One region of the Peribacillus sp. NPDC055009 genome, then DNA from elsewhere that is predicted to be linked to it. Evidence: riboswitches for the same ligand, from Rfam matches in the RefSeq annotation. Region 1 holds a riboswitch; each other region holds the start of a gene.
What was found. A riboswitch is a leader RNA that binds a small molecule or an ion and turns the genes downstream of it on or off. The one in region 1 is predicted to bind preQ1.
Positions count from the first base shown of each region.

Region 2: linked by a shared signal. The riboswitch ahead of ACWF5P_RS01940 (VUT family protein) and the one ahead of ACWF5P_RS11485 (QueT transporter family protein) in region 1 are both predicted to bind preQ1.
Region 3: linked by a shared signal. The riboswitch ahead of queC (7-cyano-7-deazaguanine synthase QueC) and the one ahead of ACWF5P_RS11485 (QueT transporter family protein) in region 1 are both predicted to bind preQ1.

Region 1 covers NZ_JBSGVZ010000006.1:48,792-54,848, forward strand. The annotation lists gene ACWF5P_RS11470 (cadherin-like beta sandwich domain-containing protein) at 1-1,113, shown strand, start outside; gene ACWF5P_RS11475 (PAS domain S-box protein) at 1,165-2,796, opposite strand; gene ACWF5P_RS11480 (VTT domain-containing protein) at 2,911-3,567, opposite strand; gene ACWF5P_RS11485 (QueT transporter family protein) at 3,691-4,176, opposite strand; PreQ1 riboswitch class I at 4,183-4,227, opposite strand; gene ACWF5P_RS11490 (YbaK/EbsC family protein) at 4,396-4,917, shown strand; gene ACWF5P_RS11495 (hypothetical protein) at 5,053-5,865, shown strand; gene ACWF5P_RS11500 (DUF3892 domain-containing protein) at 5,947-6,057, opposite strand, start outside.
Region 2 covers NZ_JBSGVZ010000001.1:381,682-387,738, forward strand. The annotation lists gene ACWF5P_RS01915 (TetR family transcriptional regulator) at 1-112, opposite strand, end outside; gene ACWF5P_RS01920 (hypothetical protein) at 338-637, shown strand; gene ACWF5P_RS01925 (HD domain-containing protein) at 684-1,655, shown strand; gene ACWF5P_RS01930 (SRPBCC family protein) at 1,793-2,233, opposite strand; gene ACWF5P_RS01935 (SRPBCC family protein) at 2,262-2,744, opposite strand; PreQ1 riboswitch class I at 2,995-3,037, shown strand; gene ACWF5P_RS01940 (VUT family protein) at 3,088-3,630, shown strand; gene ACWF5P_RS01945 (hypothetical protein) at 3,652-3,801, shown strand; gene ACWF5P_RS01950 (PadR family transcriptional regulator) at 4,105-4,425, opposite strand; gene ACWF5P_RS01955 (alpha/beta hydrolase) at 4,736-5,482, shown strand; gene ACWF5P_RS01960 (YetF domain-containing protein) at 5,584-6,057, opposite strand, start outside.
Region 3 covers NZ_JBSGVZ010000001.1:375,043-381,099, reverse strand. The annotation lists gene ACWF5P_RS01910 (DUF4260 domain-containing protein) at 1-274, shown strand, start outside; gene queE (7-carboxy-7-deazaguanine synthase QueE) at 327-1,055, opposite strand; gene queD (6-carboxytetrahydropterin synthase QueD) at 1,048-1,518, opposite strand; gene queC (7-cyano-7-deazaguanine synthase QueC) at 1,518-2,183, opposite strand; PreQ1 riboswitch class I at 2,239-2,281, opposite strand; gene ACWF5P_RS01890 (methyl-accepting chemotaxis protein) at 2,467-4,146, shown strand; gene ACWF5P_RS01885 (hypothetical protein) at 4,585-4,800, shown strand; gene pgsB (poly-gamma-glutamate synthase PgsB) at 5,586-6,057, shown strand, end outside.

The DNA of each region.
Region 1 (6,057 bases):
AATGAAACGGTTGCGTATACTCTCAAGGTCGAAAAACTTGAAAGTGATGATAACCTTTTAACATCGATTGGATTATCAAAAGGCTCATTAACATTCGATTCTAAAGTGACAGCTTATAATGCTTCAGTTGAAAATGAAGTCCAGTCCGTTACGGTAACTCCAACATTGAGTGACAGTACCGCAATTGTAAAGGTGAATGGAAAGGATGCTACCAATGCCGGTGTAAAGGTCACACTTCCAGTCGGTAAGACAACGGTGAAGATTATCGTTACAGCAGAAAATGGAGATGAAAAAACCTATACGCTAACGATTACACGGGCTGCAGCCAAGGTAACCGAATCGAAAGGTGCTCCTAAAGAGAGTGAAGTTCAAAAGGAGCCATCCACAGAAACAAGTAATGCTCAACCTTCCTCGGATAAGGGGAATAAATCATCTTTAACATCAACAGAATCTTCGGATAATGGGAATAAATCACCTTTAACATCAGAGGAATCCTCCAATAATCTAAAACTAAGCAGTGGTGTCAGCCAAGTGCCGAAAGCACAGCAAATTGAAAGTAATTCAACACAAAAACTGAAAACGGATTCTATAGAGAAGGCAGCGTCAGCAGATTCTTTAGGCGAGGAAGGCAATAATGCACCAGTGTTAAACAATCTGACAATATCAACCGGAGTATGGAACAAAACTTTTGAATCTAATGAGCATACCTATCATATCGAGGTCGATAATGATATTTCTTCAGTCGAAATGGATGCAGCGACAAATGCCAGCGGAGCAACGATTGAATATGACGGTGAGAGCAGTAAACAAGTGAAGATCAATGATAAAGCGAAGACGGCCATATCCGTTACCGTTTCAAAGGTTGGGGAGCGCCGTACTTACGTCCTTGTTTTCGAAAAGGATATGGATGTGGAGATGGATGAGGAAGAAACCGTGGATGATGTCAAAACAAAAGAGGCGGAGGAAGTTGAGGCTGCACAAATGAGTACGGCTGGCAAGAATGTGAGCGATACATCGAAAGATACAGAAGGCCAGGTTAATGTGATACAGCCTGTCGAGCCTGTGTCATTCTTTGGGAATATAAAGGATTTCTTCACCTCCCTGTTTAAATAGAATCGTTCTGAATCCTGCAAAAAAGGACAAGGTTTAGGCTTGTCCTCGGATTCAAAATTTTATGGGCAAAATGATTTGGATCTCGGTTCCATAGTTTAGTTCGCTGTTAAAGCGGACCTTTCCCCGATGCGCTTCGATGATTCGGCAACTGACTGTCAGTCCTAATCCGGTTCCTTTTTCTTTAGAAGAATAGAAAGGTTCTCCGAGATGCTTTATCCGGTTTTTTTCAATTCCGCTTCCATTATCTTTGATGGTGATGGAAAGGTTATTATCCATGCGTTCGAAATCAATCCAAATGTGATCGGCGGATGCCTCCATTGAATTTTTGAGCATGTTTATGAAAACTTGTTTTAATTGGTTTCCCTCACATAAAAGAAGCGGTATTTCGTTTTTAACACATATTGATATTTGGGTGGGGTACGAGTCCGCCTCTGGTTTCAACAAGGTTTTGACATCATTCATCAGGTCGATGATTTGATGTTTGCTGAATGGAAGTTCCTGTGGTTTCGCCAGAACGAGTAACTCACTTACAATAAGATTGATTCGATCCAACTCACTTAACATGATTGTGTAGTATTGTTCATAGGGATGGTCGCTCTTTTTAAGCAGCTGGACGAAACCTTTTAAAGAAGTCAACGGGTTTCGTACCTCGTGGGCCACACTTGCGGCAAGTTCGCCGACTATCGATAATTTTTCGGTTCTTCTTAAGCGGGCTTCGGTTTCCCGGATTTGAGTGACCTCTTTAGCATAAGTAATGATTCCGACTAAATCCTCGCCAACCATCATCGGGACAAACGTACAAGAAAGTAAGATGGAATTCCCGTACTTCGTCAGGAATTCTATATCTTTACCTTTTTTGATTCCCTTATGGTTTTCCATGACATATTGGCAAGATGTACGGATCAATTCCGCATCTTCTGCTGAGAAGTTCAAATTAATGAATGAGGCTCCATGTATTTCTTCCTGTTGAAAGCCTGTTACCGTTTCAAATCTAGGATTCACCGTCGTGATTATTCCGTTTAAATCAAGCATCAGCATCGGATATGGGTTGTGTTCAAACAATGATTTATAGCGTTGTTCACTTTCGAATAATTGATTCTCCGCGACAACCCTTTCAGAAATATCCCTGCCAATGACGACTAAGCCTTTTCGTGAACCATCCTCATTGAACAGGGGAACTTTGATCGTATCAAAGGTCTTGTGATTGCCATCGGGAAGAGGGATGATTTCCTCACACCGTGTGATTTCCCCTTTTACCCACGTTTCTTCATCGGAAACTTCACAGTAGATCAACGACTCTTTATAAAATTCGGAGTATTCGGCGAGCTCACTGTCTCTTTTTCCCTTATAATCTACATGCTCCAATTGAAATAATTGCAGCCCGAAGGTATTGGATTCAAGCCATCGGCCATCACCATCCTTGAAGTTAACGAAATCAACCATCGAATTGATGAGTGTACGCCGACGTTGTTCCGCCTCTTTTAATCGTTTGAATTCTTCCCTTTTAGCTAAATAAAGATATAAGACCAAGCCTATTGATAAAAGGAAAACAAAGCCTTCCACTCTTTGCAGTTGAACGAAGACTTCCTTGTTTTGGATATTTGTAGTTAAAAAATAGTCGAATACGACTAATGTAAGAATCCCGGATAGGATATATATTGCTAAGATGGAGCGTTTGGACATGGAGATTCTCCCTGATTTTAGACATTTCAAAGGTAAAATTACATACACATTTTAACAAACTATCGAAAAAAAATATATGCAGAATCCTAAATAAAAAAACAGGGGCCAATGTGGTCACCTGTTTTTTCTGAAGAAGGTAAGTTTCTTTTTCTTTTTTGTACGCTTATAGATAATGAAAAATAGTAAGAAGAGGAGTGCGAGTGCAGCTAGCGTATATTGGTTCATTTCAACAGATAGCAGTCCATAGGGAATCAGCGATAGGAAGAAAAAGTATATAAGGTTGCCAAGCGCCGTTGCTAATAAAAAATCCTTGAACGTGACAGTGCTGACTCCAGCTGCCAAGTTAATTAAGCTTGTTGGGATAAGCGGGAAAATCCTTCCTGTAAAAACGTACATGAAGCCATGCTCCACAACGGTTTCCTGCCATTTTTCACCAATCTTCTTTAAGAGAAGCTCCTGAAACCAGTTTCTTGCTGCATAAAAAATGAATCCTGAGGCAACAACACTTGTAAACCAACTCCATAGATAGCCATATATGAATCCGAATATCGTGACATTGATAGTCAGGAGCAAAATTAAGGGGATGATTGTAAAAGAATTTTGTACAAACATCAATACGAATGTCACAATAAATGTAAGCAGAAGGTTTTCCTTCAATATACCAATAACAGAATCCAGGTCACTTTTCCAAACCAAAGTGAACAGCTCAGCATTAGAGTATATAAATATTGCGATTACAAGTAGACCTATTATGGTCAGGACTTTTTTCAAAGGGCCACCACCATTCTTACTAATAGTTTATCATTTTCGAGTTCATTGGTGAAAAAAAAGAGCTGCCGCATCATGCAGACAGCTCTTTTCCATTATAGTGGCCTAACGGCGCGAAGATTCCTTTTAAAGCCACTTTTCAAACTGAATTCTTTTGTTCATTCCATAAATGATTGGCGCTCCGATCAGGAGGACGACGAACTCACCGACAGCTGTAGTCATCCAGCTTAGCCAGAATGGCAAGCCAAAGGCAAGGTTCAGTTCAATTGCAATTAAAAACATTGTGAACGTGAAAAAGATAATCGTGGCGATCATCCGTCCTTTAATGCCTTTTATGAAACGAGAAATATAAATGACAAGCAATAAGGCGAGCAGGGATTGCCCCACCCCAAAAATCAAATCATATGGCACCATCGGCGAAAAGAGCAGATTCGATATGAAGACCCCGCCAACGATACCGTAGATATACTTTTTATTGAATACAATCAGATGATTCAACATTTCCGGTACACGGAATTGGAACATCTCAAAAGCTATTGGTTTAAACACCAATGAGACCGCCACATACAAGGCAGCCAATAACCCGTTTATCACGAGTGTACGAACATTCATTTTACTCTCTCCCTAGTTTTTTATCGTGGGATGGTTACGAACCACGTGTAGGCGTTTACCCGATTATTAATAGTATCCCATGTACGCTTGTTTCGTCAATTTGTAAAGAATGGTTTTAATTTATTAGTTTACCCAGTAGAAGTAGCACAATAGGATTTTGATTTATTGCAATGAAGGATGATATTATTTCAATATGTACGTAAAAGGAGTGAATATAAAATGTCGATCGAGAGTGTCAAAAGCCATTTTAAACAATGGAATCGGGAAGGCGACGTAAAGGAGTTCGAAACATCGAGTGCTACGGTGATTGAGGCAGCGGAAACCATCGGTGTTATCCCAGCGCGGATTGCTAAGACTCTTTCCTTTAAAGGGGAAGGTGAACACGCGATTTTGGTAGTTGCCGCAGGGGACGCTAAAGTGGATAATAAGAAATTTCGTCAGACATTCGGTTTCAAGGCACGAATGCTTTCGCCTGAAGAAGTGCTTGCACAGACCGGCCATGCAATCGGAGGCGTTTGCCCGTTTGGTCTGGCAAACGATTTAGCTGTTTTTCTTGATGTATCGATGAAGCGCTTCGAGTCATTGTTTCCGGCTTGCGGCAGTGCGAACTCTGCAATAGAACTTACACTCGCTGAATTGTTTGAATATTCAGGTGCGAAGGAGTGGGTGGATGTTTGTAAGGGTTGGGAAGAAAAGGAGAATGAGGAAACGGCGGTAGGCAATGCAGTTGATGTCATTTGATTAATGTGTCAAAAAATTAGATTCACATGATTGGGATTGAGTCCACTGCAGTGGACTTTATTTGTGGGGGCCGCATGCATTTCTATGATTAAAGCGGAAAACGGGCAGAAAGTGTTCCTGAGCGGAGGTTGAAAGATGTTAAATGGAAGCGTAAGAAAAAGCAATAGCAGCTATCTTAGTCTTAAAACTCTTTATGAAGAAAATATAACGGTTAAGAGCATTGCCCAGGAGCTTGAGTTTTGCCATAAAAATGATCTGGCGCTGGATATTCAGAAAGCATTGGAAAAAAAGAATTTTGATATATTGGCTGTCCAAGATCAAGGGGAAATCATCGGGTATATCGAAAGGGAAGAACTAGGTGAAGGAAGTATTTCTGAATATATGAGAAACTTTTCACCAAGGGAAATGGTTTCGGACTCAACCCCTTTGATCCAGCTTCTCCATATTTTCAAGAATAAAACAAGGGTGTTCGTATTGGAGAATAATTCAATTAAAATGTTGATTACCCATGCCGACCTTCAAAAGCCTCCGATCAGGATGCTGATATTCGGATATATTACCTTATTGGAAATGAGGATGAGCGATATCATCCTGGATAGATTCGGCGATGGCAGCTGGTATCCAATGATCAGCGAAGACCGTTTAGAAAAGGCAACCGAATTATATAGAAGGAGAATTGATAAAAATGAGGATATCAATATAATAGAGTGCCTGCAAATCAGTGATAAATTCGATATTATACATAAAGATAAAGAATTGAGGCACTTCTTCCAAATCCCTTCGAAAAGTAAAGGGAAGAAGGATGCGAATGCCATCCGAAAGTTACGGGATAAGATTTCCCATGCTAATGAACTGGGTCTGGACATGTCATGGATGGAAATCATCGAGGTTGTCGAGTCCTGCGGCCGACTGCTCGAAATCTCTGAATCCTATCCTTACGAAAAATAAGATCCGGCTAATCATGCTGGTTCTTTTTTAGCTCATCCAGACAGAAAAAAACTGCCCATATCAGGCAGTCTCCCCGAAATTTCAAAACTCCGGCAGTTGATCCAGGTTATTTTCCTTTATCCCATCGGGCTCACTCCGCAATATGTCACGTCCATATTTATGAAAGACGTCAACATTGGCCAGGTTGCCCGC
Region 2 (6,057 bases), on a different contig from region 1:
CCAATTGCCTCATGGAGACATTAGAATACCCTAACGTTGCAAAAAGGTTTCTAGCTTCATTCAACACCATGTCCCTGGATAATTCTTTACCTGCCGATTTCCTTGGCGACATCTTGTCACCTCCTTATTAATTGACCACTGGTTAATTAGGATGATAGCTCACTGATTTCCAAATGTCAAATATTAGATTGAATAATAATTCCTGTTTTTAAAGATAAACTTTACCATTTATTGAAGCGGAATTCCCCTAGTGTTGCAAAGGGGAGCAGGACATTGCAGCGTTTTTATTTTTAACTTTAATACCCCTATATGGTATTATAAGGATATTATTGGAGCTTTGAGGGGATGGATAAATGAAAAAGAAATTCGGTATTTTGGCATCAATTTTCATAGTCTTGACGGCTTTTTTTTATTCAATAAACCGTATAAAGATAAAACAATTCCTGTAGAAGACATTTTTGAAGTGTATCCACGAGATCAGGTAATAATAAATGAAATGATGATCATAGATGGAGTTGATGAGGTCAATCCGAGTGATGTCGATTTGAATGATGAAGAGGAATTGGAAAATTTGGTAAAAAAGCAATATGAGCAAAATCAAAAGGGAGAAATAATTTTTACAGAAAAAAATCAGTGAAATCACCTGTCTGTAATGAGTAAACTAATGGTGGAGGCGGCAGTTATTGATAGTTTCGGATAGTATCTATGGGGAACACATTGTAGAGGGAGTTCTGGAAGAGCTGATAGTAAGCAAACCGGTCCAAAGATTGAAGGGGATACATCAAGGCGGGGCAAGTTATTTAGTTAATGAGAAGTGGGATGTCACACGATTTGACCATTCAATTGGTGTGATGCTTTTAATAAAAGCGCTTGGAGGTTCATTGGAGGAACAAATCGCGGGCTTGCTGCATGACGTATCCCACACTGCATTCTCACATGTAATTGATTTCGTTCTGGATTGTAAGGATGAAGATTATCATGAAAAAATATATGAACAAGTCATTATGGAATCCGAAATCCCATTTATACTGAAGGAATTTGGATATGATCGTAAAGTCATTTTTCAATCAAAATGGGAATTGCTTGAACAGCCAGCACCTGAGTTATGTGCCGATCGGGTAGATTATACGCTCCGGGATATGTATCAATATGGACATATCACAATCGAAGCCATTAAAGAATTTCTAGAACATGTAATCATAATAAATGGAAGGATGTATCTGGATAATATTGAATCGGCGGAATGGTTTGTGAAAACGTATTACAGCGAAGTTATTGATTTTTTCATGAACCCACTTAATATATATGGCTATGATATCTTGGCAAAGACCTTAAAAGTGGCTTTAGCAAAAAAACTGATCAGCCTTGATGACTTACTCGGTACAGATGAAGAAGTCATGTGCTTGTTAAGCTTCACTGAAGACCATGAAGTTCAAAACCTGTTAAAACGGATCCATGGTAATGTAAAGTTGAAAGAAGATCAAGTGGAATACGATATACATCGGAAAAATAAAATGCGCCTGATAGATCCTTCAGTTATTCAAGGAACTAAATTGGTAATATCATCCAGTTTATCGGAAAAAGTCAAGAAAATGGGAATTGAAGCCTACAAAAAAGCTTCAAAGGGCATGTATCTAAAAGTGATTTCCGATTGAATTTCGTGTCAAACCATACGGGCAGTTTTTTCTCGGAAACATCTAGGTCTCCTCCCTTAGTTGATTTAGACAATCGACATTAGGAAGGAGCTTGCTTAACGGATGCCTTATACATCTGAACCAGCACCCTTTAATAATTAAAAAACCAATGATGCTCTCAAAGTATTAACGCCATTTTCTAAATAACCCTTTAAACAGGTTAATGTATAAACCCAACCTTCTTTTTGTCCGATCATTTTGTTTATTATTTCAGGGTCGTCCTCACTCAATCCTGATTCGTTTACTTCAATGATTGTACTCGTTTTATCCATCTCTTTTAGTGTAATGGTAACAATCGTTTCTTGATCATTTCCGCCCCACGCAAACACGATTTTCCTATTTTCCTCAACTTCCATTACATTAATGACCACTTCAGCATCGTATTCGTTGTATCTCAATGTAAGTGTCCTGCCTTGTTCCCATCTTTCCGAACTCGATGAGAACCAGAAATTCCTGATTTTTTCAGGATTCACTATGGCTTCAAACACTTCATTAGCTGGCTTGATTATCTTAAATTTCGTGATTATTTGGGTATCCATACTAAAACAACTCTCTTTCGATTTGTTTTTATTGTTTTCCACTATCCCAATCTACTGATATTGACGGCAGTGTCCGTCCAGTTTCAAGCAAGCTCTTCAGGTTACTTAGAATGGCTGGCCATCCATTATTCAAGCCTTCATAGGTATTGTCATCATATACGAAATCTGTCTTCAAAAGCTCCTCATGCCTAAGAATTAACTTCACAGTCGAATCGCCCATTTTCTGTAATTCAAAAGTGACCCGTGTAGGCTGCTCGCGAGGTGTTTCGTCTCCTGCCATGATCCATGTAAACGAGAGCAGGTGCAACGGCTCGCATTTAAGTACATTACCATGATCAGTAATCCGCCCATCTTCCAGCAAATATTTAACGGCTGCCCCTTCTTGCCAGTCAGACTGTACTTGCAATCCAAAGTGATATTTCTTCGTGACTTCACCACTCGTCAAGGCTTCCCAAAGCTTCTCTGGTGTGGTTGCGATATAAATAGGATAGACAAACGTAGTTTTTTTCATAATTCTTTTTCCTCCTCGCCAAATAAGGTATCAAGATCGTAACATGACTCTATCATTGATTTTCGGCTTTCATATACAGGCGGTCAAGCAGTTTTTTGCGACAGAAATCGGCAAAGTCATTGCATTGAAGAAGATTTGAAGTGAATTGCTAATATCGGATTCTCCGTGACATAAAAGGGCCATATGGAAACTTCTTGATTTCCAATCGTTTTCAAGCTACGATAAATGAGGAAAATGATAATCCGCCCGGGCGGAAGAGGTTCTAGCTACCCTCTCAAAAAAACTAAGGAGAACAGTGCTCTTTCTTAGGGTGCTGTTTTTTCTGTATAAGGAGAATTAAGAAATGTTAAGAATTTTATTGTATTTAGTATCCATAATCACGGCGAATGTGGTTACAGCAGCTTTTGCGCCATTACATTTTGGCATGTTCATCATCCCGATGGGGACATTGCTCATCGGGGGAACCTTCATCTTCCGAGATCTGGTCCAGAATAAATTCGGCCGCGAGAAGACCTATATATGTATCGTCACTGCACTTATTCTATCTGCATGTGTATCATTTTTATTAGGGGATACGTTACTGATTGTATTTGCTTCCGCATTATCGTTTGTGGTCGCAGAAACAGCGGACACGGAAATTTATACCCGTTTAAAGCTTCCGATGAGTTGGAGGGTGTTTTACAGCGGGATCGTTGGAGGATTTTTCGATTCGGTGATATTTGTCGTGATTGGCCTAAGTCCACTGGGTGCCAATATATTGCCATGGGAAGCAGTACCCGCTGCGGTCATCGGGCAAATCATCGTTAAAACCATCATACAGTCAATTGGTGCCGTACTGTTGGGACGAATCAACGTAGAACTGGAGAAACGTGTAGTCTCCAGTTAAATGCCAGGAGGGGTGCACTCGATGGAAGGAACCAAAAAGGAAGAAGATAAATGCTATTGCCTCGAGGCCTTTCGTGAAAAATATGGCCCCCATGTTCAAGGGGAATGCATGAAGCTCTCCTGCGCCAATTATCGCAAGCATAAAGGAATTGACAAAAAAGGACCAAAATAGGTCCTTTTTTTGCGCGTTAACGGAGTAACTCGCGAGTAAACGTGAAAAACTCACGATTAAATAGTGCGAAACTAAGTGTGCAGTACGAATTCACGAGTAAAAGTGCAAAATTCACGAGTAAACAGTCCAAACTCACGAGTAAACAGCGCAAATTCACGAGTAAACAGTGCGAACACAAGAGTGCCGTATGAATTCACGAATAAACAGTGCGAAATTATGAGTGCAGGACGAATTCACGAGTAAACATCAAAAAAAGCTTCCTGAACCGTTCCATTAATGGGGCTAGGAAGCTTTGTATTTTGTTTAGAATTGCTCAGTGGTTTTCCGAACTAATTTTTCGAGGAAGAAAAAGCATTCTCGCTTCCGTTCAAGTTCTGTTTGTCCATTTTCGGTGACATGATAATATTTCCTGCGGCCTGACTCGGACTCTTTCCAATGGCCTTTTATGAATTCTTTTTTTTCTAACCGTTTCAGGGCGGAGTAGAGGGTGCCTTCACTTATTTGATATTTGCCCATGCTCATTTCCTTCAAGATCTTCGTGATTTCATAGCCGTATAGCTTTTTTTGTGAAAGAAGTGAAAGCAAAAGGAGGTCAATGCTTCCCTTCATTAATTCTTTATCCAAATAAATTCTCCTCCTTTTCATTTCTAAAGTGTAATACGTTGTACATCGTATCACAAGGTGCATTTTACTTTTCTAAAAAAAAATGGTTAAATGACGATTGCTAAATAAATTTAATCATAGTAAAATGTGCTTCGGAACGGATGAGTTGTGAAGAGTGTGGTAAGGATACTATATACATGATTTAATTGTTTTAATGAAAATACGGAATAGGATAGAAGAATCACTACTCAAGGGGTATTAATTGATTTTTTTTCAAAAATCATTTAGATTCTATTTATCAACAAGAGCAAAGAAAGAAGGTCCTAGATAGATGAAAGTGAAAGCACCAGAGCCATTCACATATATTGGTGGAAAGAGAGCTGTTCTTTTACTTCACGGGTTTACCGGAAGTACAGGAGATATGAAGAAATTAGGGAAATACTTGAATGATCTTGACTATACTTGCCACGGACCTCTTTATAGAGGGCATGGAGTGTCTGGTGAGGAACTCGTTAAGACTGGTCCAAAGGAATGGTGGGAAGATGTAGTTAATGGCTATAAATTCCTTAAAGAAGAAGGCTATGAAGAAATTGCTGTTGTAGGAATTTCCTTAGGAGGAGTTTTCTCATTAAAAGTGGGAATTGAATTGCCTGTAAAAGGCGTAGTTTCAATGTGCGCTCCGACGCAAGGGAAAAGTATCGATCGACAAAAGAACCGCTTGCTCAATTATGCACAGGCTTATAAGAAGTTTGAGGGTAAAAATGCAGACCAAATTGCTGCAGAAGTGAAGCTGCTGGAAGAAGAGCCTATGCCTCAACTTAAAGATGTGCTGAATATTATAAATGAGACAGGTGAAAATTTAGATTTAATCACATCACCAACGCTTGTTTTACAAGGGCGCTTGGATGATCCTGACTATACGGAGAGTGCTACAGCGATTTTCAATGAAGTGGATACGCAGCATAAACACTTGATATGGTATGAAAATTCAGGTCATATTATCACATTGGGCAAGGAACGTGAACAGGTGTATGAAGATGTGTATAAGTTCTTAAATACACTGAACTGGTCGGAGTAATAAGCGAGTTGATAAATCCCCTTTAAGTTAAACTGTGTAAAGCCTGCATTCATAAGTAGGCTTTACACTATACTTGAGGGGATTTTACTTTGGCTGAAGATTTATTTGTAGAAAAAGACATTTAAGGTGTCGTTATTGTCAATAGTTGCCAATAAAATATCATTCACGTCGGCATTATATGTTATTTTGATTCTGTTTTTCAGCCATGCTTCGTCCTTGCCGCCCCGATTTAATTCTTTAGCATCAATCTTTCCCTCTTTAATAATCGTTTTAGGAAATGTGAAGGCATTTGTTGCTAGGTGCATATCTGCTGGGGTTACCGCTTCATATTGAGGATATAAGAACAATGAAATGGTACCACCTGGTTCCCATAGTGCGAGTGATACTTTTTGAATATCTTTGACTTTTTCTTTTCTTAATTCCGATAATAAAACATCGATCGAGATTCGGGCCCTTGCCAAGCTTTTGTATATGATTTGTCCATTTTCGATAAGGGGAAAGGGATCAGAGTCAAAAAACCTTCGGAGTTTACCCCACTTAAGGCTTGTAAACACACTAATTATATATAAAATGAC
Region 3 (6,057 bases), on a different contig from region 1:
ATTCAGCTGGTGGATTTTCCTTCTATTGATTTTATCGCCTGATGTTTCCATGCTGGCCTACCTGATCAATGATCGGATTGGAGCAAGGGTTTATAACTTATTTCATACTTATACTCTGTCCATCTTCATGATTTTGCTAGCCATTTTTCTAAAGTCGGATGCATTGATGCTGATTGGTTTAATTTGGACCGCGCATATTGGAATGGATCGCTTATTTGGATATGGCCTTAAATACACATCATCCTTCAAAGCTACACACATTCAAAGGTTGTAATAGCTTAAAAGGCAGTGTGATTACGCATCACACTGCCTCCGCTCTCTTTTCTTTATACGCCCCGCTTGTTACCCCATATATAGGTATGCAGCTGGGGCAGGACTTTCACATCATTCAATTCATCATCTGTTATCACTTTATCAATTAACTCTTCGTACTTCTTCAATAGGCCGCTGATCAATTGACGATCATCCGCCGTCCTGCTGTCGTCATTGCCGACCTGCAGATAAAAAGGAATTTCCGGGTAACGCCCATGTACATGTTTGGCATATTGATAATCTTCCTCGTTAAAGACGACGATTTTCAATGAGACATGGTTTTCAGGATTTCGATTGGCAAGGTTCGAGATGATTTTGTCGAGCACCGTAAAGTCGGTGTTCATTCCAGAGCTCGGCGGCTTAGGTGAAATAGTCAGTTCATCAATATCGAGAAACCAATCCTGCCATCGGCTCCCTTGGGTTTCGACACCTATTTTCATTTTATTTTCATGTAAGATCGCTATCAAGACGTTTAGGTTTTTCAGCAGAGCCGGGTTTCCTCCTGATATCGTAACGAAGGAAAAAGCGGAACCCCCAATACGCTTCAGCTCATCCCATACTTCTCTAGCAGTCATCTGGACGGTATCTTCCTTACCGGAGCCATCCCATGTAAATGCGGAATCACACCAGGCACACGAATAATCGCAGCCGGCCGTCCGAACGAACATGGTTTTTTGGCCAATGACCATTCCCTCTCCTTGGATGGTCGGCCCAAAGATTTCCATAACCGGGAGTTTACTCACTTTCCATCCACTCCCGTCTGGCTTCTGCATAGCTTGTCGGCGTTTCGTACAGTCGAACAAATTCGACTCTAGCACCTTCATATTCTTTTAATGAAAGGGATTCGGCCATTTTTTCATAAATCCAGACAACCATATTTTCAGCTGTTGTATTCATGAGCGGCAGGGTTTCATTCAAATAACGGTGATCCAGGTGGATTTCAATTTCATTTTTCCATATATCCTTGATGTCCCCAAAATCTATCATCAACCCGCGTGAATCTGTATACCCGCTTAATCCGAAAATGACCTTATACGTGTGGCCATGCAGGTTCTTGCATTTTCCTTCATAATCATGCAGATGGTGTGCCGCATCAAAGGTGAATTCCTTACTCACGAGAACCCTCTTGTTCGTATACTTCAATTGGCTGCGCTGAATATCTTCATCTATTTTTTGGAGTTTATCCACTATCGTAAAACCGTACATCATGAAAGCACCTTCCGTCTGCTTACATAGTCATCCAGTCCTTTTTTCCGCAGATTACATGCCGGACAATCTCCACAGCCGTCGGAGATGATTCCGTTATAGCAAGTCAGGGTCTTTTCGCGCACAAAATCGAACGCGCCTAGCTGATCCGCTAGCTCCCATGTTTCCTCTTTATTAAGCCACATTAGCGGCGTATCAATGACGAATGACTGGTCCATCGACAAGTTCAAGGTCACATTCAATGATTTAATGAATACATCGCGGCAGTCCGGATATCCGCTGAAATCCGTTTCACAAACACCGGTGACAATATGTTTAGCGCCAATCTGACTCGCCAGCACTCCGGCAAACGAAAGGAACAGCAAATTCCTCCCTGGTACGAACGTCGACGGCAATTCCCCTTCTTCTCCGTCCGCCACCGCAATATCACTTCTCGTCAGCGCATTTGGTGCCAGTTGGTTCAGCAGCGACATGTCAAGGATATGATGGTTTATGCCCAATTCCTTGGCAATGTTTTGAGCGCATTCGATTTCCAAGCTATGCCGCTGGTTATAATCGAACGTCACCGCTTCCACTTCCTCAAATCTCTCCATCGCCCAGAACAGGCACGTCGTACTGTCCTGACCTCCGCTAAACACAACCACTGCCTTTTCTTTCTTCTTCATTTCTATAAAACTCCTTTTTACGGAAAAAAACAGCACCCTAAGAATAGAGCACTGTTTCTCCTTAGTTTTTTTGAGAGGGTAGCTAGAACCTCTTCCGCCTTAACGCGGAATATTATATTTTTCCAAATCAATAGTAACTTGAAAACGATAAGAAATCAAGATGTTTATATTAAGAGAACATTGGATCTGATGGAAAATTTGGTTAACTTTTCATTGCTTAAATATCCTTTTATTTATCCGATAAAACAGTGTGAATAAAATATCGATAAAGGGGTCCAATAATTTGAAAAGCATTAAAGCAAAGGTATTGGTGGCATTTTCACTCATCATATCTTTATGTGTCATCTTAGGAGCATTCAACATCTACAGCAGCAACAAGTCACTGGTATATTCCCAGGATATCATCGAAAAGGAGCTTCCGCTTCTTATCCAAGACGAAAAGCTGCTATACAATCTAGCACAAAGAACCGCATACGCCCGGGCATATATTCTTTATGGTGACGAGAGTTATAAAGAAGGGTTCTTACAATATACCGAAGAAAGCCAGGTCATCCAGGAGGATCTCCTTGCCTTAAGCGATTCTGTTGAAGCGAAGGAATTAATCGAGAAAAGCGTGGATTGGAGGACGATGATTGTAGACCGGGTGTTTCCACAATATGAAAATGGAAATGAAGAACGCGCTAAAGAGATACTCGAAAATGAAGTGGCGCCAATAAGCAATGAAGTTATGGAGGGTTTCAAGGAGCTTGTTTCGGAACGCGAGGAATTGATTGTCGCTTCAGGTGAAACCGTCATCACCAGCGGGAAATCGGTTAAGACGACAAGTATCATCATATCCATTGCGGCAGTCCTTATCGGCCTTGTCCTTGCGGTTGTCACTGCCAACCTCATTACCACCCCCCTCCTTAAAATCAGAGATAGGATGAAAATGGTGGCTGCAGGAGAGCTGAATCATGAGCCCCTGGAGCAAAAGTCAAATGATGAAATGGGCGAACTAACGGTATCCGCCAATCAAATGCAGAAAGACCTTCGTGATACGATTGAAAAAATGCTCATTGTTTCGCAATCCGTTTCCAACCAAAGCGAAGATCTGACTCAATCAGCAAATGAAGTGCAGCAGGGCAGCAAACAGATAGCGACTACTATGTATGAACTTTCGGAAGGTTCGGAGTCACAAGCCAACCGGGCATCTGAAATGGTTCGCATCATGGATGATTTCACCGGCAGGATTAAGCTTGCCTACATAGAAGGGGTGGATGTAGCTAACAGTTCAACCGAAATCCTTTCCTTGACCAAGGAAGGCACCACTTTAATGCGCAGTTCGGTCCAACAGATGCAAAGTATTGATGGGATTGTCAAAGATGCCGTAGAGCAAGTGAAAGGGCTCGATTCTCAATCACAGCAAATTTCGCAGCTTGTGCAGGTCATCAAGGATATATCCAATCAAACTAATCTATTGGCGCTGAATGCAGCCATAGAAGCTGCTCGTGCTGGTGAACATGGCAAGGGCTTTGCTGTCGTCGCCGATGAAGTGCGGAAACTCGCTGAAGAGGTCACAGACTCCGTTGGGGATATCACCAATATTGTCTCCGCCATTCAAACAGGTTCAAAAACGGTTGTCCACTCCCTAGAAGATGGTTATACTCAAGTGGATGAAGGCACGAAACAAATCACGCTCACAGGGCGAACCTTTGAAACAATCAATCATTCTGTCGGGAATATTGAAATGAAAATACTGCATATAACAGACGAATTGAACTACATTTCCACAAATAGCCAAATAATCAATCAGGCAATCGAAGATATCGCAGCCGTTTCTGAAGAGTCCGCGGCAGGAATCGAACAAGTCTCCGCCTCCGCTCAGCAATCCAGCTCTTCGATGGATGAAATCACGAATCATGCCAGTGAACTTGCATCTTCGGCAGAACTGCTCACTGAACAGGTTAAGAAGTTCCAATTATGACACTAGCAATTTCCCGAATGCGGGAAATTGCTTTTTCCCTTCCATTATAAGGTTTGTTTCATTTTCGTATATTCGGGGAATAAATAACTATACACAATAATGAACCATTAAAAAACAAATCTATCAGAAGCGGCTGGAAGTGAATATTTTCCTTTGTTTTCAGAATATTTAGTGTATAATTGATTAAAGGAATATTTTAACTTAAATATTCATCACTTCCAATACCTGCTACTGCAAATCCCGACATTTCCTTTCAACATGCACGAGAACATATACCCAGTAAGGTTCCATTGCATGCTTTCTCTCGAATCAAGCCATTCACAACTTTATTCACACAAAAACACGATTCCCACTTCAAATTTTTTAAAAAGGTTAAATTTCATTAATGATATGATACTATTAAACCAAGACCTTTTAACCCCATAAGGAGGAATTCATATGAAACGTTTTTTCAAATTCATAACAGATTTTAACGAAAGAAAAGCACTGGAACGGGAAACCGATGAATTCTTTCGCAAAGAATACGAAAATTATATGAAGATGAATCCTGACAATCAAGGAAAAAGAAGGAGATTAACTCCTAGATTTTATGTGATTGATGGCGGTAAAAAGGGCTCCAACCTTGAAATTTCTGACAGAAAGAAATCCAGTTGACCTGATTCCTTCCATAATCAGCTACCCAGGCTGCAGCTCAAGACTCCCCAACGTTAAATCTCCAGATGAACGGAGATTCGTGACCATTCCATTATTTTCAATATATAAGCCGAAAGCTCAGAAATGCTTCTGGGCTTTTTTATTTTGCATTCATCTATAAACACTATATCTATAGAAGAAACTAGGTATTTTTTTAAAAAATGGGTTAACTTTAGTTTATTTCATGTTTTAGGTAAAAGATCAATGATAGACCCATGGGTATTACCTAAGGAAAAAACCGGTAAATATCAAAAAAAAGAGATGTGTTCTTTTACTCATCTTTATCCATATTCAAAAGAGTTCAACTAATTGAGTCGTTAGATGCAATATTTCACATTGAATTACAAATGCATAAAAATTGTTACGTTTATGTCAAACAATGGGTAGAAACAATTAATAAACTGTAATAAACCTCACTTTTCAAAAACAATTATTATTCAAATATAGCCATTATGAATTAGGTTTAAATGCTCATGAATCTATTTTGATTCTAACCAAAATGGGTTTTTATTAAACTTTCCATAATTTAGTGTAAATAAACCGAGGATTCCCTTGATTTCCAGCCATATCTTTGTACTCATAAAACAATTTATCCCATTAGATACTATTACACTCCAATATACATTTATTTGAAAAAGCTGATAATAACTATATTGCAATAGAATAATTGACTCTTGCCTATTAAGTTTAAAATCATGTAGTGTGTATTCAGTAAATCAAATATTTAAAAAAAGAGAGGTTAAAAAATGGCACCAATATTTATTTGTGCGATCTTTTTGCTTGGCTATGGCATTTTCGAACAAAAGCGCCATCAGAAGCGTCTCGACTCCATCCCGGTACGTGTGAATGTGAATGGGATCCGAGGGAAATCGACTGTAACGCGTCTGATTACAGGTGTGATCCAGGAAGCTAAGTACAAAACAGTAGGTAAAACAACCGGTACATCAGCAAGAATGATCTATTGGTTTACCGACAAGGAAAAACCGATTGTACGCCGACCGGAAGGACCCAACATAGGAGAACAACGGCGTGTAATTAAAGAAGTTGCCGATTTAGGAACCGAGGCGTTGGTTTGTGAATGTATGGCCGTACAGCCTGACTATCAACTAATCTTCCAAAACAAAATGATCCAAGCAAACATCGGGGTCATCGTGAATGTATTGGAAGACCATATGGATGTCATGGGACCGACTTTGGATGAGGTTGCTGAAGCCTTCA